Regions from separate parts of the Streptomyces sp. NPDC040405 genome, predicted to be linked through region 1. Evidence: riboswitches for the same ligand, from Rfam matches in the RefSeq annotation. Region 1 holds a riboswitch; each other region holds the start of a gene.

Evidence for each region. A riboswitch is a leader RNA that binds a small molecule or an ion and turns the genes downstream of it on or off. The one in region 1 is predicted to bind thiamine pyrophosphate.
Region 2: it holds a riboswitch for thiamine pyrophosphate, as region 1 does, so the genes downstream of both, thiO (glycine oxidase ThiO) here and ACZ59A_RS16200 (purine-cytosine permease family protein) in region 1, are expected to answer to the same signal.
Region 3: it holds a riboswitch for thiamine pyrophosphate, as region 1 does, so the genes downstream of both, ACZ59A_RS13790 (thiamine ABC transporter substrate-binding protein) here and ACZ59A_RS16200 (purine-cytosine permease family protein) in region 1, are expected to answer to the same signal.

What each region holds. Positions count from the first base shown of each region.
Region 1 covers NZ_JBVIVI010000003.1:580,895-590,832, reverse strand. Annotated here, with positions in the region: gene ACZ59A_RS16205 (APC family permease) at 1-1,419, opposite strand, end outside; gene ACZ59A_RS16200 (purine-cytosine permease family protein) at 1,534-2,934, opposite strand; TPP riboswitch at 2,932-3,025, opposite strand; gene ACZ59A_RS16195 (triphosphoribosyl-dephospho-CoA synthase) at 3,040-3,915, opposite strand; gene ACZ59A_RS16190 (IlvD/Edd family dehydratase) at 3,979-5,685, opposite strand; gene ACZ59A_RS16185 (response regulator) at 5,747-6,406, opposite strand; gene ACZ59A_RS16180 (sensor histidine kinase) at 6,394-7,749, opposite strand; gene ACZ59A_RS16175 (hypothetical protein) at 7,889-8,176, shown strand; gene ACZ59A_RS16170 (ABC transporter ATP-binding protein) at 8,173-8,937, shown strand; gene ACZ59A_RS16165 (FtsX-like permease family protein) at 8,940-9,938, shown strand, end outside.
Region 2 covers NZ_JBVIVI010000001.1:372,365-382,302, forward strand. Annotated here, with positions in the region: gene ACZ59A_RS01725 (phytoene desaturase family protein) at 382-1,953, shown strand; gene ACZ59A_RS01730 (hypothetical protein) at 2,112-3,131, opposite strand; gene metF (methylenetetrahydrofolate reductase [NAD(P)H]) at 3,171-4,088, opposite strand; gene thiE (thiamine phosphate synthase) at 4,183-4,866, opposite strand; gene ACZ59A_RS01745 (Rv2175c family DNA-binding protein) at 4,979-5,344, opposite strand; gene ACZ59A_RS01750 (NAD(P)/FAD-dependent oxidoreductase) at 5,468-6,700, opposite strand; TPP riboswitch at 6,897-7,010, shown strand; gene thiO (glycine oxidase ThiO) at 7,009-8,223, shown strand; gene thiS (sulfur carrier protein ThiS) at 8,220-8,432, shown strand; gene ACZ59A_RS01765 (thiazole synthase) at 8,438-9,271, shown strand; gene ACZ59A_RS01770 (SRPBCC domain-containing protein) at 9,371-9,829, shown strand; gene pknB (Stk1 family PASTA domain-containing Ser/Thr kinase) at 9,918-9,938, shown strand, end outside.
Region 3 covers NZ_JBVIVI010000002.1:1,438,534-1,448,471, reverse strand. Annotated here, with positions in the region: gene ACZ59A_RS13800 (ABC transporter ATP-binding protein) at 1-445, opposite strand, end outside; gene ACZ59A_RS13795 (ABC transporter permease) at 462-2,075, opposite strand; gene ACZ59A_RS13790 (thiamine ABC transporter substrate-binding protein) at 2,153-3,226, opposite strand; TPP riboswitch at 3,222-3,325, opposite strand; gene rlmN (dual-specificity RNA methyltransferase RlmN) at 3,392-4,498, opposite strand; gene ACZ59A_RS13780 (phosphatidate cytidylyltransferase) at 4,577-5,752, opposite strand; gene frr (ribosome recycling factor) at 5,752-6,309, opposite strand; gene pyrH (UMP kinase) at 6,414-7,193, opposite strand; gene tsf (translation elongation factor Ts) at 7,349-8,185, opposite strand; gene rpsB (30S ribosomal protein S2) at 8,284-9,207, opposite strand; partial or broken gene ACZ59A_RS13755 (peptidoglycan DD-metalloendopeptidase family protein) at 9,524-9,938, shown strand, end outside.

The sequences.
Region 1 (9,938 bases):
GCCGTGCCGCAGCTCACCGAGGGCGGGAAGGCCCCCGGCGCCACGCCGCTGGAGCAGGAACAGCGGCACCCCCACCAGGACGAGCGGCAGCGCGAGCCGCAGATCGTGCCAGCCGGACCAGAACACGAACTCGCTGGCCACGACGAAGCTGAGGGGCGCGATCCAGCGCACACCCGGCACCTGCCCGTCCGCCCGGGGCACTCCCCGCTCCCGGTCGTGCGCCCGGAACACCGCGACGGCCACCGCCGAGGCCGCGTAGATGAGCAGATACATGTCCCCCATCACGCTCACGATGTCCTGCCAGCCACCGAACGGCAGCATGAAGATGACGATGACCGCGAGGTTGAGCAGCAGCGCGCGGTGCGCCATGCCGGAGCGGGGGTCGATGCGCATGAAGAAGCGCGGCAGCAGGCCGTTCTTGGCCAGGGCGTAGGTGTGCCGGGCGTTGATCGCCACGCCGACGTAGGCGGAACCGCCCGGGGAGATCACGGCGTCGGCGTACAGCAGCGTGGCCAGCCAGTGCAGATTGAGGATGAGGGCGAGCTGACCGAACGGCGACTCGAAGTTGACTCCCTGCCAGCCGTGGCCCAGCGCGGAGTCGGGCACCGTGTACAGGAACGCCAGCTGGAGCCCGAGGTAGACCAGCACGGCGAGGCCGATCCCGGTGAGCACCGCGGCCGGTACGGAACGGCGCGGATTGCGGGCCTCACCGGAGAAGTCCAGCGGGGCCTGGAACCCGTTGACGGAGTACACGATGCCGCCCCCGGCGAGGGCGGTGAGGCAGGCGGCGTAGCCGTACGGTGCGAAACCGCCGTGTTCGGTGAGGCGCCCGGAGTGGGTGCCCGACAGGAACAGCGCGACGATCGTGACCACGGGGACGATGACCTTGAAGACGGACACCAGGTTGTTCAGCCGGGCGAATATCCGCACGGCGAACCAGTTGAGCGCGGTCAGCACGACGCTCAGCCCGACGGCCACGCCGAGGCCCGCGAGGGTGAGGCTGCCGCCGTCGTAGATCCCCGGCAGATAGTGCGCGGCGTACTGCATGATGGCGCTGATCTCCGCGGCCGTACCGCCGACGGAGAGCACGACGGACCAGCCGACCATCGTGCCGACCAGCCGCCCGCTCGCGTACAGCGGCCACCGCACGGTGCCGCCGCCCTCCGGGCGGGTGGCGCCCAGTTCCACCATGACCAGGGCGATCAGGGCGCACAGCGCGCCCGCGGCGATCCAGGACAGCAGCGCGGCGGGTCCGGCGGTCTGGGCGGCGTACAGGGCCGCGAACAGCCAGCCGGAGCCGAGGATGTTGGAGAACCCGATCGCCGTCAGGCCCCAGAAGCCGAGGTCCTTGTGGAGTCTGCGTTCCTCGGCGAGCACCGCCGGGGCGGCGATGGACTCCGCTGGCTGGTTCTGCGGCACGTGGCACGTCTCCTCGGGTGGTGCGGGCTGGTACGAGAGCCCAGGGTGCCACGCACACCGCGGGTCTCGGTCACCGGATGCCGTGTGACGTGCGGATATCGACGAAGCGCGACCTCAGCGAACGGTACGGCGGCGGAGCCTGAGCGGGGCGTAGACGAGGAGCGCCGCGAGGAAGGCGGCGTAGTAGGCGAGGTCGGCGCCGTGCAGCGCGGCGGCCACCGGGCCCGTGTACAGGCTGGTGTCCATGAACGGCACCGCCGCGGCGAAGGCGGCGGCGAACGCCAGCAGGGCGGGCCACCACGGCTGCGGGCGGGCGCTCTCGGCGGCCAGGTCGACCGGCGCGCCGCCCCGGGCCCGGGCGCGGGCGAACCAGTCGACGGCCACGACGGCGACGAAGCCCGGAATCCAGTAGCCGACGAACAGCAGCACATTCTGGAAGCGCGCGGTGGTGTCGGCGGCGTGCATCCACAGCACCAACGGGAAACCGAGCACGGCGGCGAGGGCGGCGGCCAGCGGGCGGGGGATGCGGACACCCGCGGTCTGCAGGGCCAGCGAGCCGCTGTAGTCGTTCATGGCGTTGCTGCACAGGGCGGCGAGCGCCACGGCCAGCAGCCCGAACGCGCCGAGCGCCCCGCCCCCCAGGGCCGCGTCGACGCCGCTCGCGGTCTGGTCGGTGAAGACGGAGGCACCCCACAGCCCGAGCGCCTGGACGGCCACGAAGGACACGGTGACGCCGAGCAGAGTGCACCAGAACATGCTGGGCCGGGAGGTGGCGCGGGGCAGATAGCGGCTGAAGTCGCTGGCGTACGGCGCCCACGACAGCGCCAGGCTCAGCGCGATCGTGCTGGTCAGGACGAAGGCGCCGATGCGGTCGCCGCCGTGGGCGAACCCGGTGGTCGCGGGGTCGACACCGTCCAGCAGCTTGACGGCCAGGGCAGCGAACGCGGCGGCGAGGACGAAGGTCATCAGCTTCTGCATCCGGTGGATGGCCTCGTAGCCCAGCACCCCGAGCGCCCCTTGGGCGGCCATCATGAGCAGCACGCCCAGCCAGAACGGCAGGCCGCACAGCCGGGCCAGCGCATCACCGCCGAACAGGCCGATGAGCGCGTCCCAGGCGACCGAGGACAGCCACTGCAGTACGCCGGGCACGGCGACGCCCCGGCCGAACGCCAGCCGCGCCAGGGGCAGCTGGCCCGCCCCGGTCAGACTGCCCCAGGTGCCGAGGTACGCGGTGGGTACGGCACCGATGAGGGTGCCCAGGACGACGGCGGCCAGCGCGGTGGCGAAGTCCAGCCCGAGCGAGATGCCGACGGTGCCGGTGAACACGCCGGTCATGGTCAGGTTCGGGGCGAACCACACGGTGAACAGGCGCCCCGGCCCGCCGTAGCGGTGGCTCTCCGGAACCGGCGCGATACCGCGCGCCTCGACGCGCAGATCGCCGGGCGCGGCGGGCATCCGCCCGTCGAAGACGGATTCCGCGCCGGTCGTCGCCGGGTCGGTGGCAGCATGCGGCATGCGCATCGATGACATCCCTCCGCCAGTGCTAACTGGTTCAGGTTCGACGGGTGTGATCTCAGCCCCGTGCGGGGCACCCCGTGTCCGGTGTGGAGCGACCCCAGGCTAACCCCTCGCTCCGTGGGCCCGGCCCGGGGGGCGGGGCCGGGCCGGGAGCGCGTCCAGGAAGAGCGCCCCGGCCAGCACCGCGGCGCTGCCGCGGGGTGCGATGCCCATGTCGCGCAGCTCGGCGTCGAGGGTGGCGAGGGCGGCGGCGCCCGGGGCCGTCGCGGTGCCGCCCGCCTCCAGCACACCGCGGGCCCCGTCCTGCACCCGCCGGAGGGCGGGCGGCCCGGCCCGGTACAGCGGCCCGGTGTCCTGGAGGGTGCTCATCACGGTGAGCAGCGCGTCGAGCCGGGCCTGTGTCTCGGTGGCGCCCGCGGCCCGCGCCGTGGCCAGGGCGTCCAGGGCGCGGCGTACGTGCGGAAAGGCGGCCCGGGCCTCGCCGCGCGCGCCCGCCGCGCCGTAGGTGGCGGACACCTGTGAGCCCGCCGAGGGCTTGCGCGGGGCACCGCGGTCGGCGTGGGCCGCGAGCTGCCGGGCGGCGGCGGTCAGTTCCCGGGGGGCGGCGCCGGGTTCCAGCGCGGCGGCCGCCACCAGCAGCCCCAGCACCCACAGCGCCCCATGGTGCAACCGGCCGGTGACCGGGCCGCCACCGGCCCGCGCCATGGTCCACTCGGCGCAGCGGCCGATGCCGCCCAGCTCCTCACGGAGCGCCCGGGTCGGCTCGCCGGGGCGGCGGGCGGCGGCCGCCATGGCCGCGAACCCGGGCGCCAGCGACTTCGCCGACCAGCGCAGCGCGAGCAGATCGGTACCGGTGGCGCGGGCCTGGATGTCGCGGGTGTCCGCGAGGCCCGGTTTGGGGGTCAGCTCCGCCTGGGAGATCAGGGCGCGTACGGCGGTCTGCGCCAGGGCCTCATCCATGGAGCGTGTCGTGGGCATGACCGGAGGGTAAGCGGTGAACCTTTCCCGGGCCTGGGTCGTTCCTGTGATCCCGCTGTGTGCTCAATGCGATTCCCTGGCGACGAACGATCCGCGGGTGCCGGAGAGGAAGTCGAGGCCCGCGCCGCGGTCGGCCTGTTCGACATGGTCGCGGTAGATCTGCTCCCATCCGCCGGTGGCCGGTGGCGCGGCGGCGGTGACCGGTTGCCGGGCGGCGAGTTCCTCCTCCGGTACGTCCAGCCTCAACAGCCGCCGCTCGACGTCCAGTTCTATCCAGTCGCCGGTCCGCACCAGCCCCAGCGGTCCGCCCGCCGCCGACTCGGGCGCGATGTGCAGGACGACGGTGCCGAAGGCGGTTCCGCTCATCCGGGCGTCGCTGATCCGCACCATGTCCCGCACTCCGGACCGCAGCACGGCGGGCGGCAGGGGCATGTTCCCCACCTCGGGCATGCCGGGGTAGCCGCGCGGCCCGCAGCCGCGCAGGACCAGCACATCGGCCGCGTCGACAGCGAGTTCCGGGTCGTCGATCCGGGTCCGGAAGTCCTCGATGCCGTCGAACACCACGGCGCGGCCCCGGTGGCGCAGCAGCTCCGGTGTCGCGGCGGCGGGCTTGATGACGGCTCCGTCGGGGCAGAGGTTGCCGCGGAGCACGGCGAGCCCCGCGTGATGGGCGATCGGGTCCTCCGCGGTGCGGATGACGGTGAGATCGGCGCTGGACCGGCCGGACAGCTGCTCGGTCAGGGGGCGGCCGGTGATGGTGACGGCCGGTTCCAGCTGGTCCCTGATCTCCCCGAGGACGGCGTCCAGACCACCGGCGCGGTGGAAGTCCTCCATGAGGTGGGATCCGGCGGGCTGCACATCGGCGAGCAGGGGGATGCCGCGGCCCGCGCGGTCGATGTCGTCCAGGCCGAAGTCCGCCCCGACCCGGCGGGCGAGGGCCAGCAGATGGACGACCGCGTTGGTGGAGCCGCCGATGGCGGCCACCGCGCGCACCGCGTTCCGCAGCGCCTGGGCGGTCAGGACCGCGCTGGGCCGCAGGTCCTCGCGCACCATGTCGACGATGCGGTTGCCCGCCGCGTGGGACAGCTCCAGCAGTCGGCTGTCGGGCGCGGGGAGCCCCGCGTTGCCGGGCAGGGTCATGCCCAGCGCCTCGGCGGCGCACGCCATGGTGGACGCCGTGCCCATGGTGTTGCAGTGGCCCCGGCTGCGGATCATCGCCGACTCGGCCCGGCGCAGTTCGGAAGCGTCCATCCGGCCCGCCCGTACCTCCTCGCTCAGCTCCCAGACCCCGGTGCCGCAGCCCAGCGGGCGCCCCTTCCACGAGCCGTTCAGCATGGGGCCGCCGGTGACCATCAGGGTGGGCAGATCGACCGAAGCGGCCCCCAGGAGCAGGGACGGTACGGTCTTGTCGCAGCCGCCGAGCAGGATCACCCCGTCGACGGGGTTGGCCCGGATGAGTTCCTCGGTCACCATCGCGGCGAGGTCCCGGAAGAACATCGCGGTCGGGCGCAGCAGGGTCTCCCCCAGCGACGGCACCGGAAGCTCCAGCGGCACCCCGCCGGACTCCCACACCCCCCGCTTCACATGGTCGGCGATTTCGCGGAAGTGGCTGTTGCAGGGGGTGAGTTCGGACCAGGTGTTGCAGATGACGATCTGTGGGCGTCCGTCGAAGACGTGGTCGGGCAGTCCGCGCCGCATCCAGGCACGGTGGATGAACGCGTCGCGGGTCTCACCCTCGTACCAGTGCCGCGACCGATGCATGCCGCTCATACGAACCCTTCCGATCTCTCGACGATCCGTGCGGGGGAACGCTGCCCACCCCGGGCGGGTTTCAGGCCCGGCGGTGTGCGTCCTCCAGGTAGTGCAGCACGGCGGCCACGCGCCGGTCGGTGCGGTCGGTGGGGGCCAGTCCGAGCTTGGCGAAGATGCTACGGATGTGTTTGTGGACGGCGCCCTCGGTGACGACGAGCCGCTCGGCGATGGCGGTGTTGCCGAGCCCTTCGGCCATCAGCGCCAGGACGTCGCGTTCGCGGGGGCTGAGCCGGTCCAGCCGGGTGTCGGGCCGGGTGCGGGCGAAGAGCTGGGCGACGACCTCGGGGTCGATGGCGGTGCCGCCGTCCGCCACCCGGTGCAGCGCGGTCAGGAACTCCTCGACCCGGCCGACCCGCTCCTTGAGCAGGTAGCCGAGCCGGGCGCTGCCGTCGGCGAGCAGGTCGGTGGCGAAAGCCTGCTCGACGTAGGCGGACAGTACGAGGACGGCCAGGCCGGGGCGGCGGCGCCGGGCCTCCACGGCCGCGACGATCCCCTCGTCGGTGTGGGTCGGGGGCATCCGGACGTCCACGATGGCGATGTCGGGTGTGTGGGCCGCGACGGCGTCGAGGAATCCTTCGGGGGTGCCGGTGGTGGCCACGACGTCCAGGGCTTCCGCACGCAGCAGCAGGGCGAGCCCTTCGCGCAGCAGCGGATCGTCCTCGGCGATCACAATCCGCATGGCAGGCTTACCTCCAGGGTCGTGGGCCCACCTGGTGGGCTGGTCAGGACGAGGGTCCCGTCGTGTGCCGCGGTGCGGCGGCGGATGCCCACGAGCCCGGATCCGCCGTGTTCCTCCGCTCCCCCGCGGCCGTCGTCGGTGATGCGCAAGTGCAGTCGGCCGTCGTGGCCGCGGAGGGTGACGGTGACGTGGCGGGCGTGGCTGTGCCGGGCCACGTTGGTGAGCGCCTCGGCCACCACGAAGTAGGCGGTGGCCTCGACGGACGCGGCACACCGGCCGGGTACGTCGGCGTCGATCCGGCAGGGCACCGGGGAGTCGGCGGCCAGACCGGCGAGCGCGTCGGTCAGGCTCCGGTCGGCGAGCACCGGCGGCAGGATGCTCCGGACGACGCCGCGGAGTTCGGCGAGCGCCTGCTCGGCGGCGCTCTGGGCCTGTTCGAGGATGGCGTCGGCGCGGGACGGATCACGGGCCACGGCGCGGCGGGCCGCGCCGAGCAGGACGGTGACGGCGACCATGCGGTTCTGCGTCCCGTCGTGCAGCGACCGCTCGATCCGCCGCAGTTCGGTGGCGTGCGCGTCCAGCGCGGCGGCCCGGGTGGCGGTGAGCTGGGCGACGCGCAGCGCGAGGTCGGTCCCCGCCCCGGGTGTGAGCAGCCGCCGTCCCGGCCACGCCTGGAGCCACGCCATGCTCGGCGCCACGCCCACGATGACGGCGATCCAGCCGAGACCCATCAGGCTGACCGCGAAGGCGCCGGGCCAGTCGTGCACGGTCCACAGCGGGATGGGGGACGGGGTGGCCGCCTCCGGCGGCACCAGCTTCCACCACACCGGGAACGTGGCGTCGGTCGCCGCGCTGAGCGGCAGCGTCAGGCCGGTCAGCGCGAGCAGCAGCCCGAGGGTGGCGTGTCCGGCCAGCCAGCGCAGCTCCCGCCGGGTGGCGGGATCCGCGAGAGCGGCGCGCAGCCGGACGGGGGCCGGGCCCGGGCCGATGATCTCCGGGCCCCATCGGGACAGCCGGGCGCGCTCCCGGTTGGCGACGGCCCGCAGCCCGCGCAGTGCGGTGGGCACCAGCAACAGCCCCACCCCGACGAGGCACGCGAGCGCGGTGGCCATCAGCCACACCAGCATGACCACGGCCAGGATCGCGGTGCCGAACCCGCCGACGAGGTGTTCGAAGGCGTCCAGAGCGGTCCGGGCGCGGGCGAACGCGTCCCACGGGCGGGTGGGTCCGGGGGCCGCCGGAGTGGCGTCGTGTCCCGGGGGCGCCGGAGTGGCGTCGCGTCCCGGGGGCGCCGGAGTGGCGTCGCGTCCCGGGACCGCCGGACTGGCGTCGCGCGTGTCCATCCCCACCTCCTTGGACCGCGACAATAGGGCACCCCGTGAGATGCCGTCACCTCTCCCCGGGGCGGGGTACAGCCTGCTGTACCCCGGGTCTCCGGCTGGCCGGATCGCCGCCGGAGGCGCCGGTTCGTAGCGTCGTCGCATGCCCAACGCCCCGACGTACGAGGAGCCTTACGTGACGGATCCCTACCGCGGTTTCGCGGCCCCGCGGACACCAGGGCCCGGGCGGCCCGACGGCGGCGACGGGGGCGGGGGCGGGGTCGTCCGTCCCGTGCTGTGGCTGCTGCTGGTGACCTTCGCGGTCGGCAACATCGTGACGTCGTCCATCGGCGGTCTCAGCGTGTTCGTCGGCATCGGCTTCGGCCTGGCCACCCTGGCGTGTGCCGTCGCGCTCACCGTCCACCACCGCAGGCATCGGCGGCGGTCATGAGGCTCTTCCGCACCCAGGACCACGAACCCCTGACGGCCCGTCCCGCACCGGCGGTCGAGCTGGCCGGTGTCACCAAGACCTACCCCGGCGGCGTCCGCGCCCTGGACGAGGTGTCGCTGACCGTGGAACGCGGCACGTTCGTCGCCGTGATGGGGCCCTCGGGCTCCGGCAAGAGCACCCTGATGCACTGCGCCGCGGGGCTGGACTCGCCGACCGGCGGACGGGCCTTCATCGACGGTACGGAGATCGGCGGGCTGGACGAGGCCCGCCGCACCGAGCTGCGCCGACGCTCCGTGGGCTTCGTCTTCCAGTCCTACAACCTGGTGCCGTCGCTGACCGTCGAGGACAACATCCTGCTGCCGCTGCGGCTGGCCGGTGAGAAGCCCGACCGGGCGTGGGTGAGCGGACTGATCGAGCGGGTCGGGATCGCGGGACGCCTCGCGCACCGCCCGGCCGAACTCTCCGGCGGCCAGCAGCAACGCGCCGCTATAGCAAGGGCGTTGGTGTCCCGGCCCGCGGTGGTGTTCGCCGACGAGCCGACGGGCGCGCTGGATCTGCGGACCGCCCGTGAGGTGCTGGGGCTGCTGCGCGATCTGGTGGACGGCCTCGGCCAGACGGTGGTGATGGTCACCCACGACCCGGCCGCCGCCGCGCGGGCGGACCTCACGACGGTCATGGCCGACGGGCGGGTCGTCGAAACGCTGAAGGCGCCCACCGCCGCCGAGCTGGCCCAGTGCGTGGCCACGCTGGAAACGGAGTGACGATGCTGTATCTCGCGTGGCACATGGTGCGCCGCAGGATCGCCGCGCTGCTGGCCGTCACGTGCGCGACGCTGGGCGGCGCGGCGATGGTCACCGGCATCGGTGTGCTGGCCGAATCGGGATGGCGTTCGCACGCCCCGGTCGAGCGGCTGGCCGGTGCCGATGTCGTGGTGTCCGGCCGCCAGACCTTCCACCCGGCCGGGGCACCCCTGACGATCGCGCTGCCGGAGCGGGCCAGGGTGCCCGCCGGTCTCGTCGGCCGGGTGGCGAAGCTCCCCGGCGTGGCCGGCGCGGTCGGCGACCGGAGCTTCCCCGCCGCCGTCGTCACCCGGGACGGCGAGGCCGTACCGGCGGCCGATCCGGGGGTCACCGGACACGGCTGGTCCTCGACCGCGCTGCTGGCGCGGCCCCGTATCACCGGCACGCCCCCGGCCGGTGCGCACGATGTGTCGCTGGACCGACGCACCGCCGCGGCCGCGGGCGCGCGGCCCGGCGACCGCGTCATGGTGACCGCCGCGGGGCGCTCTGCGCGCTACCGGGTCTCGGCCGTGGTCGGCACCGCCGGAAGCGGTCTGTGGTTCGCCGACGCCACGGCGGCGCGGCTGACCGGCCACGGCTCCCGCGCCGACAGCGTCGATCTCATCGCGGTACGCGCCGAACCGGGCGCCGCTGCCGCGGTCGCCACCGAGGTCCGCCATGCCCTGCGGGACAGCGGGCTGACCGTGTCCACCGGGGCGGCCCGCGGCGATGCCGAGGCGCCCGGCACGGCCGCCGCCCGCTCATCGCTGCCCACCCTGGCGGCGTCGCTGGCCGGGATCACCCTGCTGGTCGTCGGATTCATCGTGGGCGGCGCGCTGTCGGTGTCGATCGCGGCCCAGCGGCGGGAACTGGCCCTGATGCGCGCCGTCGGCGCGACACCGCGGCAGATCCGCCGCCTCGCCGGGGCCCAGGCCGCCATCGTCGCGGTCACCGCGGCCGTGCCCGGCGCCGCCCTCGGCTAT
Region 2 (9,938 bases), on a different contig from region 1:
GACGGGCGCCCGCACAGAACAGAAGGCGCTGTTCCGGAGCGGTTCGACCCCCATCGACCCGCCTCGGAACAGCGCCTCCCCCCGTACTCCCCCGTTTTCCCCCGTACTTTCCCCCGTTTTCCCCCGTGAGAGCCCCCGGGGCGTATTCCCCGGCGGCTCCCCCGTCCGGACGGTCAGCCGTGCCGTACCGCCGCCCCGTGTCGGCGGTCCGGACCGCGTCCCTTCCGTGTGCTCCACTCTCTCGTCCGCGGGGGCGGTCGCCCATCCGCGCGCCTACTCATCTCGCCGACTGAGTACGGGTACTCAGTCGGCGCGCACATGCCCAGGGTTCGCCCGGGGACGAGCGCGGGGCTGTCGGTGGGGCCGGATACAGTCACTGGCATGGCACGGATTGCGATGATCGGCGCTGGGATGGGCGCCATGGCGGCCGCCGCCCGGCTGGCCGTCGCGGGCCACCGGGTGGTGGTGTACGAGCGCGGGCGGACCCATGGCGGCGGCGTCGGGCTGTTCGAGCGGGACGGCTTCCGCTTCGACACGGGCCCGGGGCTGCTGCAGCTGCCCGCCGTCTACCGGGACCTGTTCCTGAAGACCGGCAAGGAGAGCCTGGAGCAGACCGTTCCGCTCACCCAGGTCGATCCGGCGAGGCGGCATCTCTTCGCCGACGGCACGGACGTGGCGCTGCCCAACGCCTCCCGCGCCGGAGTGCTCCAGGCGCTGGACGACGCCTTCGGCGCGGGCGCGGGCGAGCGCTGGAGCGATGTGGTCAACCGGGCGCGCGAGGCGTGGGACGCCACTCGCAGACCGCTGCTGGAGGAGCCGCTGCGCACCGACTGGCGGGTGCTGGGCAGCGATCCGTATCCGGCGGCCGCCCCCGCGCGGCGCGGCTGGTTCGGCGGGCTCTTCGCGCGCGGCGGTGGCCGTCCGCGGGTGCCCACCCTGGCTGAGGTGGCGCGGCGCGAGCTGGCGGATCCGCGGGCCGCCGCCCTGCTGGAGAGCCATGCGCTCGCCCACGGCCTGGACCCGCGCACCGCCCCCGCGAGCGCCACCGTGCTGCCCTATCTGGAGCAGACCTTCGGCACCTGGTACGTCGGCGGCGGCATGCGGGCGCTCGCCGACGCGCTGTACGAGCGCTGCGGCAAGCGAAAGGTGGAGTTCCGCTTCGAGGCGGAGGTCACCGGCATCATCGAGAAGGACGGCCGGGCGGCGGGCGTCGAGCTGGCCGACGGCACGGTCGCCGAGGCGGACATGGTGGTCGCGGGCATCGCCCCGGCGCTGCTGCCCGCCCTGCTCGGCGGCCAGGAGCCATGGCGGGAGAGCGAGGACGTGCGGCCCGGGCCGGGGCCCGGCAGCGGCCCGCCCGGCCGTCTCACGGTCTTCCTGGCGCTGCGGGGCGGCCGCCCCGACGACGCGGTGCACCGGACCGTGGTGCACACCCCGGACCGCGAGGCGGAGCTGACCGCTGTCTTCGGTGCGGGCGACGGCCATGGCCCGCACGAGCCCTGCCCGCGCCCGACGGTGACCGTGCTGCGCCCGGACGACCCCGCGACCCGCCCCGACGACGGCCACGAGGCCGTCACCCTCAGCGCGGTCGTCGCCCCCCACGGCCCCGTCGACTGGACCGGCGGGGAGGCCGCCGAGCAGGGCGCGGACCGGCTGATCACGGCCGCCGAAGCGGCCGTACCGGGGCTGCGGGAGCGGATCCTGTGGCGCGAGGTCCGCACCCCGCGCGACACCGCCGCCGCCACCGGTGTCGCGGACGGCTCCGTGCCGGGCCCGGCGCTGGCCGGGGCCGAGGGCCGGTATCTGCGCCCGGCCAACCTCACCCGGCTCCCGGGCCTCTATCTGGCGGGCGGCTGGTCCCACCCGGGCGGCGGGCTGGCCCATGCCGGAATGTCGGGCGCGCTGGTGGCGGGCCTGATCGTCGAGGGCCAGGACTGGCGCGGCTCCCAGTAGGCGGCGCCAACCCGGCCCGCGTCAGAAGCGCGGGCCGGGTACCAGGGGGTGTCCGCAACGTCGCGTTGGATCAGCCCGCGGCGTCAGGGGAGACCTCCCGGCGGTAGCCGGGGGAGCACGCCAGGCGTCGCGGGCACGACGGGACTGCGCGGACATCCCTAGAAGCGGTACTGCTCGTCGTACCCCTGCTGGAAGCCCGGCTGCTGGTAGGGGTACGGCGGCTGGTCCTGCTGCTGGCCGGGCGGGATGTCGCCCTCGCGCTGCTGCGGGACCCAGGGGCCGCCGGGCTCCATGGCGTCGGCGCCCGGGGCGTACTGCTGCGGCGAGCCGTACGAGGCGTCCGCCGCGTAGTGGTCGCCGCCGTACCCACCGGCGGCGTACGGATCCTGCTGGTAGCCCGCGTACGGGTCGGCGTACTGCTGCTGCGCGTAGGGGTCCTGCTGGCCGTAGGGCTGCTGGTCGTAGGAAGCGGCGTACGGGTCCTGGGCGTACGACGCGTACGCCTGGTCCTGGTAGCCGTACTGCGAGGCGTCCGCGTACACGTCCTGCTGCTGGCCGTAGCCCACGTCATAGCCCTGGCCGGGAACGCCCTGCCCCGGCATGTCCTGTCCCGGCATGGCCTGTCCCGGCATGGCCTGGCCGCCCTGGCCGTCCTGCGCGCCGTACCCGGCGTACGTCTCGTACGCGCTGTACCCGGCGTTCGGGTCCGGGTAGGCGCCGGAGGCGGGGGTGAACGGGGACGGCTCCTCGTAGACGCCGTACTCGCTGGTGTCGTCCGGCATCGGCTCCGGCCGGTAGGTGGGCGGCTCGGGCCGCGAGACCGGGACGTCCTCCAGATCCGACACCTGCAGCATCGGCTCGGGCTCCGGGCCGTCCGGCCCGGGGCCGCGCTCGCGCCCGCGGCCCAGCCCCGGCAGCCCGGGTACGCCGTCCAGCGCCCAGCCCATCTCGAAGCCGCGGCGGAAGGACAGCGTGACGTAGGTCTGACCGGCCGCGAAGGCGATCGCGCCGATCGCGATCACCACCACGGACGGGATCAGCACCCCGACGACGACGCCCAGAAAGCCGACGAAGGCCAGCAGCCGCCAGCGCAGCCGCGCCTTGTACTGCAGGAGTACCTCTCCCAACAGCCACAGCGCCACGACGCCGAAAGCGATGTAGAGGACCGTCCAGCCCATGCCCGCCCCTCTCAGTGCGGCTGCCCCTCGGCCGCCGTATCAGGACCGCTGGTGCAGTCCCAGATTCTTGTAGATTTCCAGCGTCGCCGTGGAGTGGTTCAGGGTAATGAAGTGAAGCCCGGGGATCTCCTCGGCCATCAACCGCGCGCACAGCTCTGTCGCGTAGTCGATCCCGATCGAGCGTACAGCCGCCGCGTCGTCCTTGACCGCCAGGATGCGTTCGGCCAGCTCCGGCGGGAAGGCGGCGTTGCTGAGCTGTGCGAACCTCTCGATCTGCCTGACGTTCGTGACCGGCATGATTTCAGGGATGATCGGCGTCGTACAGCCCGAGGCCGCGACCCGGTCGCGCAGCCGCAGATAGTCCTCCGGGTAGAAGAACATCTGCGTGATCGCGAAGTCGGCGCCCGCGCGGCACTTGTCGACGAAGTGCCGGATGTCGGTGTCCCAGTCCGTCGAGCGCGGGTGCATCTCGGGGAAGGCGGCGACGCCGACGCAGAAGTCCCCGGACTCCTTGATCAGGCGGACCAGCTCGGCGGCGTAGGTGATGCCGTCGGGGTGCTTGACCCAGTCGGCCATCGGGTCCCCGGGCGGGTCGCCGCGCAGGGCGAGCATGTTCCGGATCCCGGCACCGGCGTACTGGCCGATGATGTTGCGCAGGTCGGCGAGGGAGTGGTTGACCGCGGTCAGGTGGGCGACGGGAGTCAGGGTGGTGTCGGTCGCGATCTGCTCGGTGGCGCGGACGGTGCCCTCACGGGAGGAGCCACCCGCGCCGTACGTCACGGAGACGAAGGTCGGTGAGACAGCCTCCAGCCGGCGGATGGCGTTCCACAGCGTGTGCTGCCCCTTGTCCGTTTTGGGGGCGAAGAACTCGAAGGAATACGATTGCTCACCCGACGCGAGCAGGTCACGCACGGTAAGGGCTCGATCAGTCCTGGTGGAAGCGGTGCCTAGGGCCATACGGGAAGGTTAGCCAGCGGGGTGGCAGACGCCCACCCGGCAACGTGGTTATGGGGGGTTTGCCAGGATCCTGTCCGCAATACGGACAGGATGATCAAGCCGGGCTCAACCCCGACACCTGCTGGCCATCTGCTGCTCGCACGCGCTTCGCCAGGGCTTCCGCCGCCGCCGCCGGGTCCGCGGCCTCGGTGATGGCCCGCACCACGACGACGCGGCGCGCTCCCGCCTCCAGCACCTGATCCAGGTTCGACGCGTCGATACCGCCGATCGCGAACCAGGGCCGGGCCGGGCGCCGGGCGGCCGCGTGACGGACCAGGGAGAGACCGGGGGCATGGCGGCCCGGCTTGGTGGGGGTGGGCCAGCAGGGGCCGGTGCAGAAGTAGTCCACGCCGGGCTCGGCGAGCGCCGCGTCCACCTCGGCCTCCGCGTGCGTGGAGCGGCCGATCAGCGGGCCGTCGCCGAGGAGGGCGCGCGCCGCCGGGACCGGCAGGTCGCCCTGGCCCAGGTGGAGCACGCCGGCACCGGAGGCGTGGGCGACGTCCGCCCGGTCGTTGACGGCGAGCAGCCTGCCGTGGCGGCGGCAGGCGTCGGCGAAGACGGCGAGGTGGTCCAGCTCCTCGGCGGCCTCCATGCCCTTGTCCCGCAGCTGGACGATGTCCACCCCGGCCGCCAGCACGGCGTCCAGGAACTCCGGCAGGTCGCCCTGGCGCTTGCGCGCGTCGGTGCACAGGTAGAGGCGGGCGTCGGCCAGCTGCTCGCGTGCGGTCATCGCGGTCATCGGGTGGCTTTCCCCCAGGGTCGTGCGGCGTACGGGCCGGGAGGCCGCCGTCGGGGACGGCGGCCGACCCGGCCCGTACGCCAGGTGGTGGTTCGGGAAACGTCGGGCGGCGTCAGACGGCGAGCGCTTGCGCGCGCCGCTTCACTTCCGTGCCGCGATTCTCGCTCAGCGCCTGAGCCGGGGTGCCCGGCAGGGTCGGATCAGGGGTGAAGAGCCACTCCAGCATCTCCTCGTCGCTGAAGCCGTCGTCCTTGAGCAGTGTCAAGGTGCCCACGAGGCCCTTGACGACCTTTCCCTCACCGATGAAGTCCTCGGGCACCTGCAGCACCCGGTTCTCGCCACGGCGCACCGCGATCAGCTGGCCCTCCTTGACCAGCTGCCTCACGCGGGTCACCTCGACGCCGAGCCGGTCGGCGATGTCGGGGAGAGTGAGCCAGGCGGGTACGAGAGCATCGATCTTTGCGTCAATCTCGGTCACGGAACAAGCCTGCCATCTGGGACTGACAGTGGGTAGCCGGGCGCCGGCCGTGCGGGCCGCCGGGCGCGGGGCCCGCCGGTCCCGCCGGGCCCCGCGCCCCTGCTCACCGGGGGTGCCGAGGGGTCACAGAACGGCCGACTTCAGCGGCACCGACGGATCCGTGGCCCGGGTCCGGTCCAGCCGGGCGCCGCGTTCGATCAGCTTGCGGCCCTGGGCCAGATCGCGCGGACGGCCGACCGCCAGCAGGGCGACCAGGGCCCCGTCCCGCAGCCAGCACACCGACCAGGCGGCGCCGTCCGGGTCGCCCCGCCAGACCAGTTCGTCGGCGTCCGAGTGGTGTCCGACGTACTGCACGAACCGCCCGAACTGCTCGGACCAGAAGTAGGGCACCGGGTCGTAGACCTGGCCGGGGAAGTGCGCGGTCCGGCTGCCCACCACATTGGCGGCGACCGTCCGCGGCCCCTGGAGCGCGTTGTCCCAGTGGTGGACCAGCAGCCGGGTCCCGTAGCGGGCGGAGGGGAAGGACGCGCAGTCGCCGACGGCGTACACGTCCGGCACCGAGGTACGCAGCCCCTCGTCGGCGGCGACGGACCGGTCCTCGGCGAGTTCGACGCCCGAACCGGCCAGCCAGCCGGTCGCGGGCCGGGCGCCGATGCCGACGACCACGGCACCGGCCCGCAGCCGGGTGCCGTCGCCGAGCTGGAGCCCGCTCGGGTCGAGCGCGGTCACCCGGGCGCCGGTGACCAGGGTGGCGCCGAACTCCGCGTACCAGCCGGTCATGTGGGCGGCGACCTCCGCCGGGAGGGCGCCCGCCAGCGGCCGGTCCGCGGCCTCCACGACGGTCACCGCGCAGCCCGCCTCGCGGGCCGCGGTGGCGAACTCCGCGCCGATCCAGCCCGCCCCGACCACCACGATCTCCTGCTGCCCGGCGAGCACCGGGCGCAGTCGTTCGGCGTCGTCCAGCGTGCGCAGGAGGTGGACTCCCGGTACGCCCTCGCTGCCGGGCAGGGCGATCGGCTCGGCGCCGGTGGCGATCACCAGGACGTCGTACGGGATCGGCCCGGACCCCGTCTCGACCGTCCGCCCGGCCGTGTCCAGCCCGGTCACGGGAACGCCGAGGCGCAGCCCGATGCCGAGTGCGGCGAAGTCCACGTCGAACGCGGACCCCTCGGCCTTGCCCAGCAGTACGGCCTTGGACAGCGGCGGCCGGTCGTACGGCTGGTGGGGCTCCGCGCCCAGCAGCAGGATCTCCCCGGTCCAGCCCTGCTCACGCAGCGCGACCGCGGTCTGCACCCCCGCCATGCCCGCGCCGACGATCACCACCCGCTGTGCACCGCCACCCGCCGAGGACGCCATCGTCTTCGTCGTCTCATCGCTCACACGATCACTGTATTGCGGCAGGTGGGGCGGACCGGAGAGCGCACGACGAGATCTCGGGCACAGCCCGGCGGGCCGGACGCCCTGTCGTATCGGGGCGCGGGGCCCCCGGTGCCCGGCCCCGCGCGGGGCGCTCCCTTCCGGGCGATTCGGGGCGCGTACTAGGGTGGCGGGACAGAGCACTCGCGGGAGCCCGGGCGCACCGGGCTGAGAGGGAGGCTGGCGCGGCCTCCGACCGTACGAACCTGATCCGGGTCATGCCGGCGAAGGGAGGGGGCGACCAGCCCATGCACACCCCACGTGAAGTACCCACCGACGACGGCCCGTACGACGTCCTGGTCATCGGCGGCGGGATCATCGGCCTCGTCACGGCCTGGCGGGCGGCCCAGCGCGGCCTGCGCACCGCCGTCGCCGACCCGGCGCCCGGCGGCGGGGCCGCGCAGGTCGCGGCCGGGATGCTGGCGGCCGTCACCGAGCTGCACTACGGCGAGCAGACCCTGCTCGGGCTGAACCTGGCCTCGGCGCGCCGCTATCCGTCCTTCGTGGCGGAGCTGGACGAGGCGAGCGGCCATGACCTGGGCTTTCGCACCTGCGGCACGCTCTCCGTCGCGCTCGACGCGGACGACCGCGCCCATCTGCGGGAGCTGCACGCCTTCCAGCTGCGGCTCGGGCTGGACGCGCAGTGGCTGACGGGGCGCGAATGCAGGCGCCTGGAACCGATGCTCGCGCCGGGCGTACGCGGGGGCCTGCGCGTCGACGGCGACCACCAGGTGGACCCGCGGCGGCTGGCGGCGGCGCTGCTGACGGCGTGCGAGCGCGCCGGGGTGGCCGTTCACCGCGTCCGCGCGGAGCGGCTGCTGCTGAGCGGCGACGGCGGCCGGGCCACCGGGGCCGAGCTGGCCGACGGTTCGCGCACCCGGCTGACCGCCGAGCAGACCGTACTGGCCGCGGGCAGCCTCAGCGGGCGGCTCCCGGGCGTCCCCGAGGAGGTCCTGCCGCCCATACGCCCCGTCAAGGGCCAGGTCCTGCGGCTGTCCGTACCCGGCCCGTACGCGCCCTTCCTGTCCCGGACCGTGCGGGCCGTGGTGCGCGGCGGGCACGTCTACCTCGTCCCGCGCGAGAACGGCGAGCTGGTCGTCGGCGCGACCACGGAGGAGATGGGCTGGGACACCACGGTCACCGCGGGCGGGGTGTACGAGCTGCTGCGCGACGCGCACGAACTGGTGCCCGGCATCACCGAACTGCCGCTCGTCGAGACCCGCGCCGGGCTGCGCCCCGGCTCCCCCGACAACGCCCCGCTGCTCGGCCCGACCGAGCTGCCGGGCCTCCATCTGGCCACCGGCCACTACCGCAACGGCGTCCTGCTCACCCCGATCACCGGCGACGCCATGGCCGAGGCGCTTTACGGCGGCGAACTCCCGCCCGAGGCGCGGCCCTTCTCCCCGCGCCGCTTCACGGCCACCCGGACTCCCGAGCACGCAGTACAGGAGCACACCGCATGAGCGTCACCCTGACCGTCACCGTGAACGGCGAGCCCCGCGAGCTGCCCGGCGGCACCACCCTCGACGGGGTCGTCGCGACCCTCACCAAGGCGCCCTCGGGCGTCGCCGCGGCCGTCAACGAGACGGTCGTCCCGCGCGGCCAGTGGCCCGCGACCCCGCTCGGCGACGGCGATCGCGTCGAGGTCCTCACCGCGGTCCAGGGAGGCTGACCCCCATGACGCACCCCACGACGCTGGATCAGGCCCACACCGGCGCCGCCGATCCGCTCACCATCGCCGGTACGTCCTTCGGCTCCCGCCTGATCATGGGGACCGGCGGCGCGCCCAGCCTGGACGTCATGGAGCGCTCGCTGATCGCCTCCGGCACCGAGCTGACCACGGTCGCGATGCGCCGCCTGGACCCCACGGTGCAGGGCTCGGTGCTGTCCGTACTGCACCGGCACGGCATCCGCCCGCTGCCCAACACCGCGGGCTGCTTCACCGCCGGGGAGGCCGTGCTGACCGCCCGGCTCGCCCGCGAGGCCCTGGGCACGGACTGGGTGAAGCTGGAGGTCGTCGCCGACGAGCGCACGCTGCTCCCCGACCCCATCGAGACGCTGGACGCCGCCGAGACCCTGGTGGACGACGGCTTCACGGTCCTGCCGTACACCAACGACGATCCGGTGCTGGCCCGGAAGCTGGAGGACGTCGGCTGCGCCGCGATCATGCCGCTGGGCTCGCCCATCGGCTCCGGCCTCGGCATCCGCAATCCGCACAACTTCCAGCTGATCACCGAGCGCGCCGAGGTTCCGGTCATCCTCGACGCGGGCGCGGGCACGGCCTCCGACGCCGCGCTGGCCATGGAGCTGGGCTGCGCGGCGGTCATGCTGGCCTCGGCCGTGACGCGGGCCCAGGAGCCGGTGCTGATGGCCGGGGCGATGCGGCACGCGGTGGCCGCGGGGCGGCTCGCGCACCGGGCGGGCCGTATCCCCCGCCGCCACTTCGCCGAGGCGTCGTCCCCGGCCGAGGGGCTGGCCGCCCTCGACCCGGAGCGGCCCGCGTTCGCGTAGCGGGGCGGCCCGTGTTCGCGGGGGCCCGTGTTCGCGGGGCCGTGTTCGCGTAACGGAGCGGTCGGGGGCGGCATACCGTGGGAGGCGGAGGTGGTCGCCGTGACCGTGACCGTGGCCGACCGGATCGAGCGTGAGATTTACGTCGCCGCCCCCGCCGACCGCGTCTGGCGGGTGCTGACCACACCGGAGCACATCCGCACCTGGTACGCCCCCGGCGGCTGCGAGATCGACCCGCGCCCCGGCGGCACCGTCCGCTTCCGCTGGGACGAGCACGGGGAGTTCCACGGCCAGGTCGAGCGCGCGGTGCCCGACGCCCTCTTCCGCTTCCGGCTGGCCCACGCGCCCGATCGCGCCCCGCTCGGGCCCGGCCAGTCCACCGTGGTCGAGTTCACGCTCACCCCGGAGGGCGCGGGCACCCGCCTCCGCCTCGCCGAGACCGGCATCCGGGCGCTCGACCTCCCGGACGACGCCAAGGCCAAGCACGCCGAGTACGCCGCCCTGGCCTGGACCTCCGCGTGTGAGGAGCTGGCCGCCCTCGCCGCCGCCTCGCACAACTGAGACGGAGGTCACCGTTCTGTCCCAGTGCGTATCGGAAATCGGGGCAGCCGGTCCGAGGTGTCGGTGACGGCTCGTAGACTGCACTCTCGTGGATACGACGCTCCAAGAC
Region 3 (9,938 bases), on a different contig from region 1:
CCAGCGCGCGGGCGAGCGCGACGCGCTGCTGCTCACCGCCGGACAGCGAGTCGACGGGCCGCCGCTGCGCGCCGGGCAGCCCGACCAGCTCCAGCAGTTCGGCGACCCGGCGGTCCGCCTCCGCGCGCCCGGCCCCCCGCATCCGCAGCCCGAAGGCGACGTTGCCGCCCACGTCGCGCTGCGGGAAGAGCTGATGGTCCTGGAACATCAGCCCCACCCCGCGCCGGTGGGTGGGTATGCCGCTCTGGTCGCGGCCTCCGAGCCACACCCGGCCGGAGGCGGCGCGCTGGAGTCCGGCCACCACGCGCAGCAGGGTGGACTTGCCGCTGCCGCTGGGGCCCAGCACACACACGGTCTCGTGCTCGGCGACGTCCAGGTCGACGGCGTCGAGCGCGTCGCGGCGGCCGTACCGGACCGTCACCTCGTCCAGTCGCAGCAGCGTCATCCAGCTCTCCCCCATTTCAGAACTCCCCCGAGCGGTCGGTGCGGATGCGCTCAAGGGCCAGCAGGGAGCAGGCGCACACCAGCATCAGGATCGTGCTCAGCGCCATCGCCTGCCCGTAGTTGAGCTGCCCCGCGCGGCCCAGGAAGCGCGCGACGGCCACCGGGAGCGTGAGCAGGTCGGGGCGGGCGATGAACACCGTGGCCCCGAACTCGCCGAGCGATACGGCGAACGCGAACCCCGCCGCGACCGCCAGCGCCCGCCCCACCAGCGGCAGGTCCACCTCGCGCCAGGCGCGCAGCGGGGAGGCGCCCAGCACGGCGGCGGCCTCCCGCAGCCGGTGGTCCACGGCCCGCAGGACGGGCAGCAGGGTGCGCACGACGAAGGGCACGCCCACCAGGGCCTGCGCGAGCGGGACGATGACCCAGGAGGAGCGCAGGTCCAGCGGGGGTTCGTCGAGCGCGATGAGGAAGCCGAAGCCGACGGTGACGGCGGAGGTGCCCAGCGGCAGCATCAGCAGCGCGTCGAAGCCGCGGACGAGCCGCCCGGCCCTCCGGGTGAGCGCGGCGGCGGCGAGCCCGCCGACGAGAAGGGCGAAGACGGTGGCGACGGCCGCGTACTGGAGCGAGTTGCCGAGGGCGTCCACGGGGGCCACGAAGAAGGTGCCGCCGCTGTCGGCGGCGGACTGAAGCGCCCGGTAGTACGTGAATCCGTAGCCGTCCGGCCCATGCAGCGAGCGCTCCACCAGCACCGCGAGCGGCAGCACGATCAGCAGCGCGACGACCGCCAGCACCCCCGCGAGCAGCCCCCACTGCGCCGGACCCTGGGGGCGGCGCGCGGTCCGGGCGGCGTCGACGAGCCGCAGCGCGCCCTCCCGGCGGCGCACGGTCCGGGCGTGCAGGGCGAGGACTGCCGCCACCGCCGCGAACTGGACGAGGGTCAGCACCGCGGCCGTGGGCAGGTCGAGCAGCTGCGCGGTCTGCCGGTAGATGGCCACCTCCAGGGTGGCGTAGCGCGGGCCGCCGAGGATCTGGATCACGCCGAAGGAGGTGAAGGTGAACAGGAACACCATCAGCGCGGCGGCGGCCACGGCGGGGCCCAGCGCGGGCAGGGTGACCCGGCGCCAGGCCGCGAGGCGGCTCGCGCCGAGCACCCGGGCGGCCTCCTCCTGGCGCGGGTCGAGCTGCGCCCACAGCCCGCCGACGGTGCGGACCACCACCGCGTAGTTGAAGAAGACGTGGGCCAGCAGGATCGCCCAGACGCTGGTGTCGAGCCGTATCCCCCACCGTTCGTCCAGCAGCCCGCCGCGCCCGAGCAGCCCCAGGAACGCCGATCCGGCGACGACGGTCGGCAGTACGAACGGCACGGTCACCACGGCGCGCAGCAGCCCCTTGCCGGGGAAGGCGAAGCGGGCGAAGACATACGCGCCGGGCAGCGCGACCGCCAGCGTCAGCCCGGTCGAGGCGGCCGCCTGCCAGCCGGTGAACCACAGGATGTGCAGGATGGACGGATCGCCCAGCACCTCGGGTATCCGCCCCAGCTGCCACCGGCCGTCGACGCGCAGCCCGCGGGTGACGATCGCGGCCACCGGATACGCGAAGAAGACGGCGAAGAAGGCGAGCGGCACGGCCATCAGGGCGAGCCGCGGGGCGGCGCCCCGCCACCGGCCGCGGCGGGCCGTGGCGTCTGCCGTGGCCTCTGCCGTGGCCTCTACAGAACGAGCGAGGACCATGCCTTGACCCAGGGTTCACGGTTCTTGGCGATCTTCCGCGGGGGCAGGGTGGCCGAGTCGGCGACCTTGGTCCCGTACCGGGTGAAGACCTCCGGCAGTTCGGCGTCCTCGCGCACCGGATTGACGTACATGTTCAGCGGTACGTCCTCCTGGAAGCGCTTGGTCAGCAGGAAGTCCAGCAGCGCCTTGCCCCCCTTGGTGTTGCCCGCGCCCTTCAGCAGCCCGGCGAATTCCGTCTGCCGGAAGCAGGTGCCGTCCGCCACCCCGGTCGGGGCCTTCGCGGGCTTCGCCTTCGCGTCCGCCACCTCGGCGGGCGGGCTGGAGGCATACGAGACGACGAGCGGCCTGTCGCCCTTGGCGCCGCCCGCCGAGCCGGAGAAGCGGTCGTAGTAGGCCTGCTCCCAGCCGTCGACCACCTCGACGCCGTTGGCCCGCAGCTTCTTCCAGTAGTCCCGCCAGCCGTGGTCGCCGTAGCGGGCGGCGGTGCCGAGGAGGAAGGCGAGGCCGGGGGACGAGGTGGCGGCGTTCTCGGTGACCAGCAGGTTCTTATACGCGGGCTTGGTCAGATCGGCGAACGTCTTCGGCGGCGCGAGCTTCTTGCGCTCGAAGTAGGCGCGGTCGTAGTTGACGCAGATGTCGCCGTAGTCGACCGGGGTGACGCGGTGCTTCGCCCGGTCGAGCTGGAAGGCCGCGGGGACCTTGGCCAGGCCCTTCGCCTCGTACGGCGTGAACAGGTCGTTGTCGAGCGCGCGGGAGAGGAGGGTGTTGTCGACGCCGAAGAACACATCGCCCTGCGGATGGCCCTTGGACAGGATCGCCTGGTTGACGGCCGCCCCCGCGTCACCGCCCGCCTGCACCCGCACCTTGTAGCCGGTCTGACGGGTGAACTCCTTGAGGACCGCCTTGGACGCCGCGAACGAGTCGTGCGAGACCAGGGTGACGGTCTTGGAGTCCTTGCCGTCCGCCGCGTCCCCACCGCAGCCCGCCAGGACTCCGGTGCCGAGGGAACCGACGAGAGCGGCGGTGACGGCACGCCGAAGATGGCTGTTCATCGTGAGGCTGACTCCCTACGCCGGTATGACCCGGATCAGGTTGGAGGGTCTGCGGCCGTGCCGCACTCTCAGCGCTGTCGCGCTCCCCTGTCGGAATGTTCATTTGTCCGTCGTCGCGGGATGGTTGTACGACGGTTTGTGCGAAGGCACCGTATCAGCCGGTGGTCAGCGCTCCGTGGCCGCCAACTGGCCGCACGCCCCGTCGATCTCCTGCCCGCGGGTGTCCCGGACGGTCACCGGCACCCCGTGCGCCTCCAGGGCCGCCACGAACGCCTTCTCGTCCTCGGGCCGGGACGCCGTCCACTTGGAGCCGGGCGTCGGGTTGAGCGGGATGAGATTGACGTGCACCCGGCGGCCCTTGAGCAGCCGCCCGAGCAGGTCGGCGCGCCACGCCTGGTCGTTGATGTCCCTGATCAGCGCGTACTCGATGGAGATCCGGCGACCGGACTTCTCCGCGTACTCCCACGCCGCGTCCAGGACCTCGCGCACCTTCCAGCGGGTGTTGACCGGGACGAGGGTGTCGCGCAGCTCGTCGTCGGGCGCGTGCAGGGACACCGCGAGACGGCACTTGAAGCCCTCGTCGGCGAACCGCAGCATCGCCGGGACGAGCCCCACGGTCGAGACGGTGATACCGCGCTGGGACAGGCCGAGGCCGTCCGGCTCGGGGTCGGTGAGCCGACGGATGGCACCGATGACCCGGTTGTAGTTGGCCAGCGGCTCGCCCATGCCCATGAAGACGATGTTGGACAGCCGGGCCGGACCACCGGGGATCTCGCCGTCCCGCAGCGCCCGCATCCCGTCGACGATCTGGTGCACGATCTCGGCGGTGGACAGGTTGCGGTCCAGCCCCGCCTGGCCGGTGGCGCAGAACGGACAGTTCATGCCGCAGCCCGCCTGGGAGCTGATGCACATGGTGACCCGGTCCGGGTAGCGCATCAGCACGGACTCGACGAGCGTGCCGTCGAAGAGGCGCCACAGGGTCTTACGCGTGGTGTCGTCGTCGCAGCTGATGTGCCGCACCACGCTCATCAGGTCCGGCAGCAGCCCGGCCGCGAGCTTCTCGCGCGCGGTGGCCGGGATGTCGGTCCACTGGGCGGGGTCGTCGGTGTAGCGGGCGAAGTAGTGACGCGACACCTGGTTGGCCCGGAAGGGCTTCTCTCCGAGGGCGGCGACAGCCTCGCGACGCTCGGCGGGCGTGAGGTCGGCGAGATGCCGCGGGGGCTTCTTGGCCCCACGCGGCACGGCGAAAGTGAGTTCTCCGGGCTTAGGCATGGCCGTACCAGTGTCGCAGACATGCGGAAGGCCCCGCGCCACGGGCGGCGCGGGGCCCACAAGGTGCGCGTACGGGGCTCAGCCGCCGCCCACGAAGATCACCAGCAGCAGCCACACCACGGGGGCGGTGGGCAGCAGCGAGTCGAGCCGGTCCATGATCCCGCCGTGGCCGGGCAGCAGCTTGCCCATGTCCTTGATGCCGAGGTCACGCTTGATCATGGATTCGCCGAGGTCCCCCAGGGTCGCGCTGACCGCGACGGCGAGGCCGAGCAGCAGCCCCTGCCACCACACGCCGTCCTCGATCAGGTACTGCATGCACAGCGCCCCCACGACCATCGCGAACGCCACCGCGCCGAGCAGCCCCTCGCGGGTCTTGCCGGGGCTGATGCGGGGGGCGAGCGGATGCTTGCCGAAGCGCCAGCCCACCGCGTACGCCCCGGTGTCGCTCACCACGGTCAGCAGCAGGAAGGTCAGCACCCGCCACGGGCCGTCGGGCGCGGCCAGTATGAGCGCCACGAAGGTGGCGAGGAACGGCACGTAGAAGGCGGCGAAGACGCCCGCGGTGACATCTCTGAGGTAGTTGTCGGGCGGTTCGGTCATCCGCCACACGAGCACGGCGAGCGCCGTGAGCGACACCGCCACCCAGGCGCCCTGTGCGCCGCGCACATAGCCCGCGACGACCATGGCGACGCCACCGACGGCGAGCGGCACCAGGGGAACCCGGATGTCCTTCCGCTCGGCGAGCCGGGAGGTCAGCTCCCACAGCCCGACGACCACGGCGACCGCTATCACGCCGATGAACACCGGCTTGTAGATGAAGAGCGAGGCGACGATGATCACGCCGAGGCCGACGCCCACCCCTATCGCGGCGCGCAGATCACGGCCCGCGCTCTTCTTCTTCGTCCCCTGACCGCCGCCGCTGCCGGGCGCGCTGCCGGTGGCCTCGGAGCCGGGGCCGGGGGGCGTCGGCGGCTGCCCGGAGGGCTGCCGGGGCCCGGGCCGCGGTTCCCGCTCATCGCGGAACAAGGGGCCGCCCGGCCGGGCGGCCCCCCGGTCGCGGCCGACGGCGTCGCCGGGGTCGCCGCCTGCGTGCGGCACGGTGGGCATGGGGCGAGTCTGCGCCGCTTCGGCCACCTCGTGCGCGGGACCCGCCGAAGAAGGGGGCACCTCCCAGCCATAGCCGGGGGAGGTGCCCTGATCAGTCGGTCCCCAGAGTCCGGCGCGTGGTGGGGCCCCCCAGGAAGAGTCGTTCATCAGACCTCGAGCAGCTCGGCTTCCTTGTGCTTGAGCAGCTCATCCACCTGCGCGACGTACTTCGCGGTGAGGTCGTCGAGCTCCTTCTCGGCACGGCGGCCCTCGTCCTCGCCGACCTCGCCGTCCTTGATCAGCTTGTCGATCGACTCCTTGGCCTTGCGGCGGATGCTGCGGATCGAGATCTTCGCGTCCTCGCCCTTGGCCTTGGCGACCTTGATGAACTCCTTGCGGCGCTGCTCGGTCAGCTCGGGGAACACCACTCGGATGATGTTGCCGTCATTGCTGGGGTTGACGCCCAGGTCGGAGTCGCGGATCGCCTGCTCGATGTTGCGCAGGGCGCTCTTGTCGAACGGGGTGATCACAGCCATGCGCGGCTCGGGCACCGAGAACGACGCGAGCTGGTTGATCGGCGTCAGCGCACCGTAGTAGTCCGCCACGATCTTGTTGAACATCGCCGGGTGCGCACGCCCGGTGCGGATCGCGGCGAAGTCCTCCTTGGCGACCACAACGGCCTTCTCCATCTTCTCCTCGGCCTCGAGGAGGATTTCTTCGATCACCACTTGCTCCTGGTGTTATGCGTAGGCAGAGCCTCGCCCCTGCGTGCGTCTTCTCCTGCACGGTGTCCGACCGGCAGGCCGTTGTCCATCCCCCGAACGAGCCGTCAGCCCCGTGAGTCCCGGTCGCTCACGAGCGTGCCGATCTTCTCACCCTTCACCGCGCGCGCGATATTTCCTTCGGCGGTGAGCTCGAAAACCAGGATCGGCAGCTTGTTGTCCCGGCAGAGGGTGATCGCGGTGGCGTCGGCGACCTTGAGGTCCCGGGTGATCACCTCGCCGTACTCCAGCGCGTCGAACTTGACCGCGTCCGGGTTCCGCTTGGGGTCGGAGTCATAGACCCCGTCCACCCCGTTCTTGCCCATGAGCAGCGCCTCGGCGTCGATCTCCAGGGCGCGCTGGGCGGCGGTGGTGTCCGTGGAGAAGTACGGCATGCCCATGCCCGCGCCGAAGATCACCACGCGCCCCTTCTCCAGGTGGCGCACCGCGCGCAGCGGGATGTACGGCTCCGCGACCTGGCCCATGGTGATGGCGGTCTGGACGCGGGAGTCGATGCCCTCCTTCTCCAGGAAGTCCTGGAGGGCGAGGCAGTTCATGACGGTGCCGAGCATGCCCATGTAGTCCGAGCGCGCCCGGTCCATGCCGCGCTGCTGCAGCTCGGCCCCGCGGAAGAAGTTGCCACCGCCGATCACGATGGCGATCTCGGCGCCGTCCCGCACCACGGCGGCGACCTCGCGGGCGATGGCGTGGACGACATCGGGATCGACCCCGAGTCCACCGCCCCCGGCGAACGCCTCGCCGGACAGCTTCAGCAGGAAACGGCCGTGTCGGGCTGTGCCGTCCGCGTTCTTGTCGGCGGCCTGTTCGGCGTCCGCGCCATGATTCATTGGAGATCTCCTCGTGCACATACGAAGAAGGCCACTGCCGGACGGGTCCTGGTACGACCTCTGCGGCAATGGCCTCCTCGTCACATCTGCGGCCGACCGGTTGACGGTTGGCTGCCTACGACCCTATCGGTGTCGCCGGTGTTTCGCTGCTCGGCTCAGACGCCGACGCGGAAACGGGCGAAGCGGGTCAGAGAGACGCCGGCCTCGTCCAGGACCTTCTGGACGGACTTCTTGTTGTCCTTGGCGAACGCCTGTTCCACCAGGACGTTCTCCTTGAAGAAGCCGGTGACGCGCCCCTCGATGATCTTCGGTAGGGCGGCCTCGGGCTTGCCCTCCTCGCGAGCGGTGGCCTCGGCGACGCGACGCTCGTTGTCGACCGTCTCGGCCGAGATCTCGTCACGGCTCAGGAACTTCGGCGCGAAGGCGGCGACGTGCTGCGCGATGTCCCGCGCGACCTCGGCGTTCTCCTTGTCCAGCTCGACCAGCACGCCGACCTGCGGCGGCAGGTCGGGGTTGGTGCGGTGCATGTACGCGGCGACGTAGCCGCCGGAGAACTGCGCGAAACGGTCGAGGACGACCTTCTCGCCGAGGGTCGCGTTGGCCTCGTCCACGAACGCCTGGACGGTCTTACCGGCCTCGATCTCGGAGGCGAGCAGGGCCTCCAGGTCGGCCGGGGCGCTCTTGGCGACGTGGGCGGCGATGGCGTCGGCGACGGCCACGAACTTGTCGCCCTTGGCCACGAAGTCGGTCTCGCACTTCAGCTCGAGCAGCACGCCCGAGGTGTTGTCGTCGGCGATGACGGAGATGACAGCACCGTTCTCGGCGCTGCGGCTCTCGCGCTTGGCCACGCCCTTCTGGCCCTTGACGCGGAGGATCTCGACGGCCTTGTCGACGCTGCCCTCGGACTCGTCCAGCGCCTTCTTGCAGTCCATCATGCCGGCGCCGGTGAGCTCGCGGAGCTTCTTGACGTCAGCGGCGGTGAAGTTCGCCATGATCTGTGAATCTCTTCTCGAAAGTCGAAAGCTCTACGGGTGAACGACGGGGGCGGTGCCGTCGCACCGTCCCCCGCCGTTGTACACCGTCTGAGTGGTCAGGCCTGCTCGGCGTCCGCTGCCGGGACCTCGGCGGGCTTCGCGTCCTCGGCCGGCTTCTCGGCCTCGGCCTCGGCGGGCTTCTCGGCGTCGGCCGCCTTCTCCTCAACGGCCTCGGCCGGCTTGGCCTCGGGCTCGTCGGCCTTCTTCTCGCCCTCGAGCAGGTCGCGCTCCCACTCGGCCAGCGGCTCGCCCGCGCCCTTGTCGGCCTTCTCGTCGCCGGTGGCGACGCCGGAGCGGGCGATGAGGCCCTCGGCGACGGCGTCGGCGATCACGCGGGTGAGCAGCGTGACGGAGCGGATCGCGTCGTCGTTGCCCGGGATCTTGTAGTCGACCTCGTCGGGGTCGCAGTTGGTGTCGAGGATCGCGACCACCGGGATGCGGAGCTTGCGCGCCTCACCGACGGCGATGTGCTCCTTCTTGGTGTCCACGATCCAGACGGCGCTCGGCACCTTCTGCATCTCGCGGATACCGCCGAGGGTCTTCTCCAGCTTGGCCTTCTCGCGGGAGAGGACCAGGAGCTCCTTCTTGGTGAGGCCCGAGGCGGCCACATCCTCGAAGTCGATCTGCTCGAGCTCCTTCAGGCGCTGCAGGCGCTTGTAGACAGTCGAGAAGTTGGTCAGCATGCCGCCCAGCCAGCGCTGGTTGACATACGGCATACCGACGCGGGTCGCCTGCTCGGCGATCGCCTCCTGCGCCTGCTTCTTGGTGCCGACGAACATGATGGAGCCGCCGTGAGCGACGGTCTCCTTGACGAACTCGTAGGCGCGGTCGATGTACGACAGCGACTGGAGCAGGTCGATGATGTAGATGCCGTTGCGCTCGGTGAAGATGAAGCGCTTCATCTTCGGGTTCCAGCGGCGGGTCTGGTGCCCGAAGTGGACGCCGCTCTCCAGCAGCTCCCGCATCGTGACGACGGCCATGGCCGTACTCCTTGAGGTACTCGGTTCCACGGCGGCCGGGCGGCCGCCGCTCCTGACGCCCCGGCGCGCCTGCCACGAACGAGGGCCCTGGTAGGGGGCTCGTCCGAGGACCGAGGGGCGCGGCCGCCGTGCTGCCGATACGTGCTCGGGGCGCGGGCGGCGGGGCGTGCGAAGTCAATCCGGTGACCCGGATCGCCATAAGAAGTGTACGGGACCCGTGCGGTGCCGGGTGACGGCGATATCCACAACCCGTGGGTAGTCCCCAGTTCGCGTCCATGATCCACCGGATGTGGCGATTGGCATCACCGTGGGTGACATGCGACGGCTTGGTGTGGTGTGGGCTCTTGCCCTGTGCGCTCTTCTCCTGGCACCGGCCGCGGTGGCGGCCGCGGGTTCCGATGGCCGGTCATGGCCGGTGGCCGGGCCGGAGGGGGCGGCGCGGCCCTCGGTGCTGAGGGCGTGGCGGCCGCCGCCCGCGCCGTGGGCGGCGGGCCACCGCGGGGTCGATCTGGCGGCGCGCGCGGGGCAGCGGGTGCGGGCGGCGGCCGCGGGGCGGGTGAGTTTCGCGGGGCCTGTCGCGGGGCGCGGGGTGCTCACCATCGAGCTGTCCGGGACCGGCGCCCCTCCGCTGCGGACGTCCTACGAACCGGTGCGGGCCACGGTGGCCAGAGGCGCGCGGGTGGCGGCGGGACAGGTGGTGGGAGTGGTGGAGGCGGGCCCGTTCCACTGCC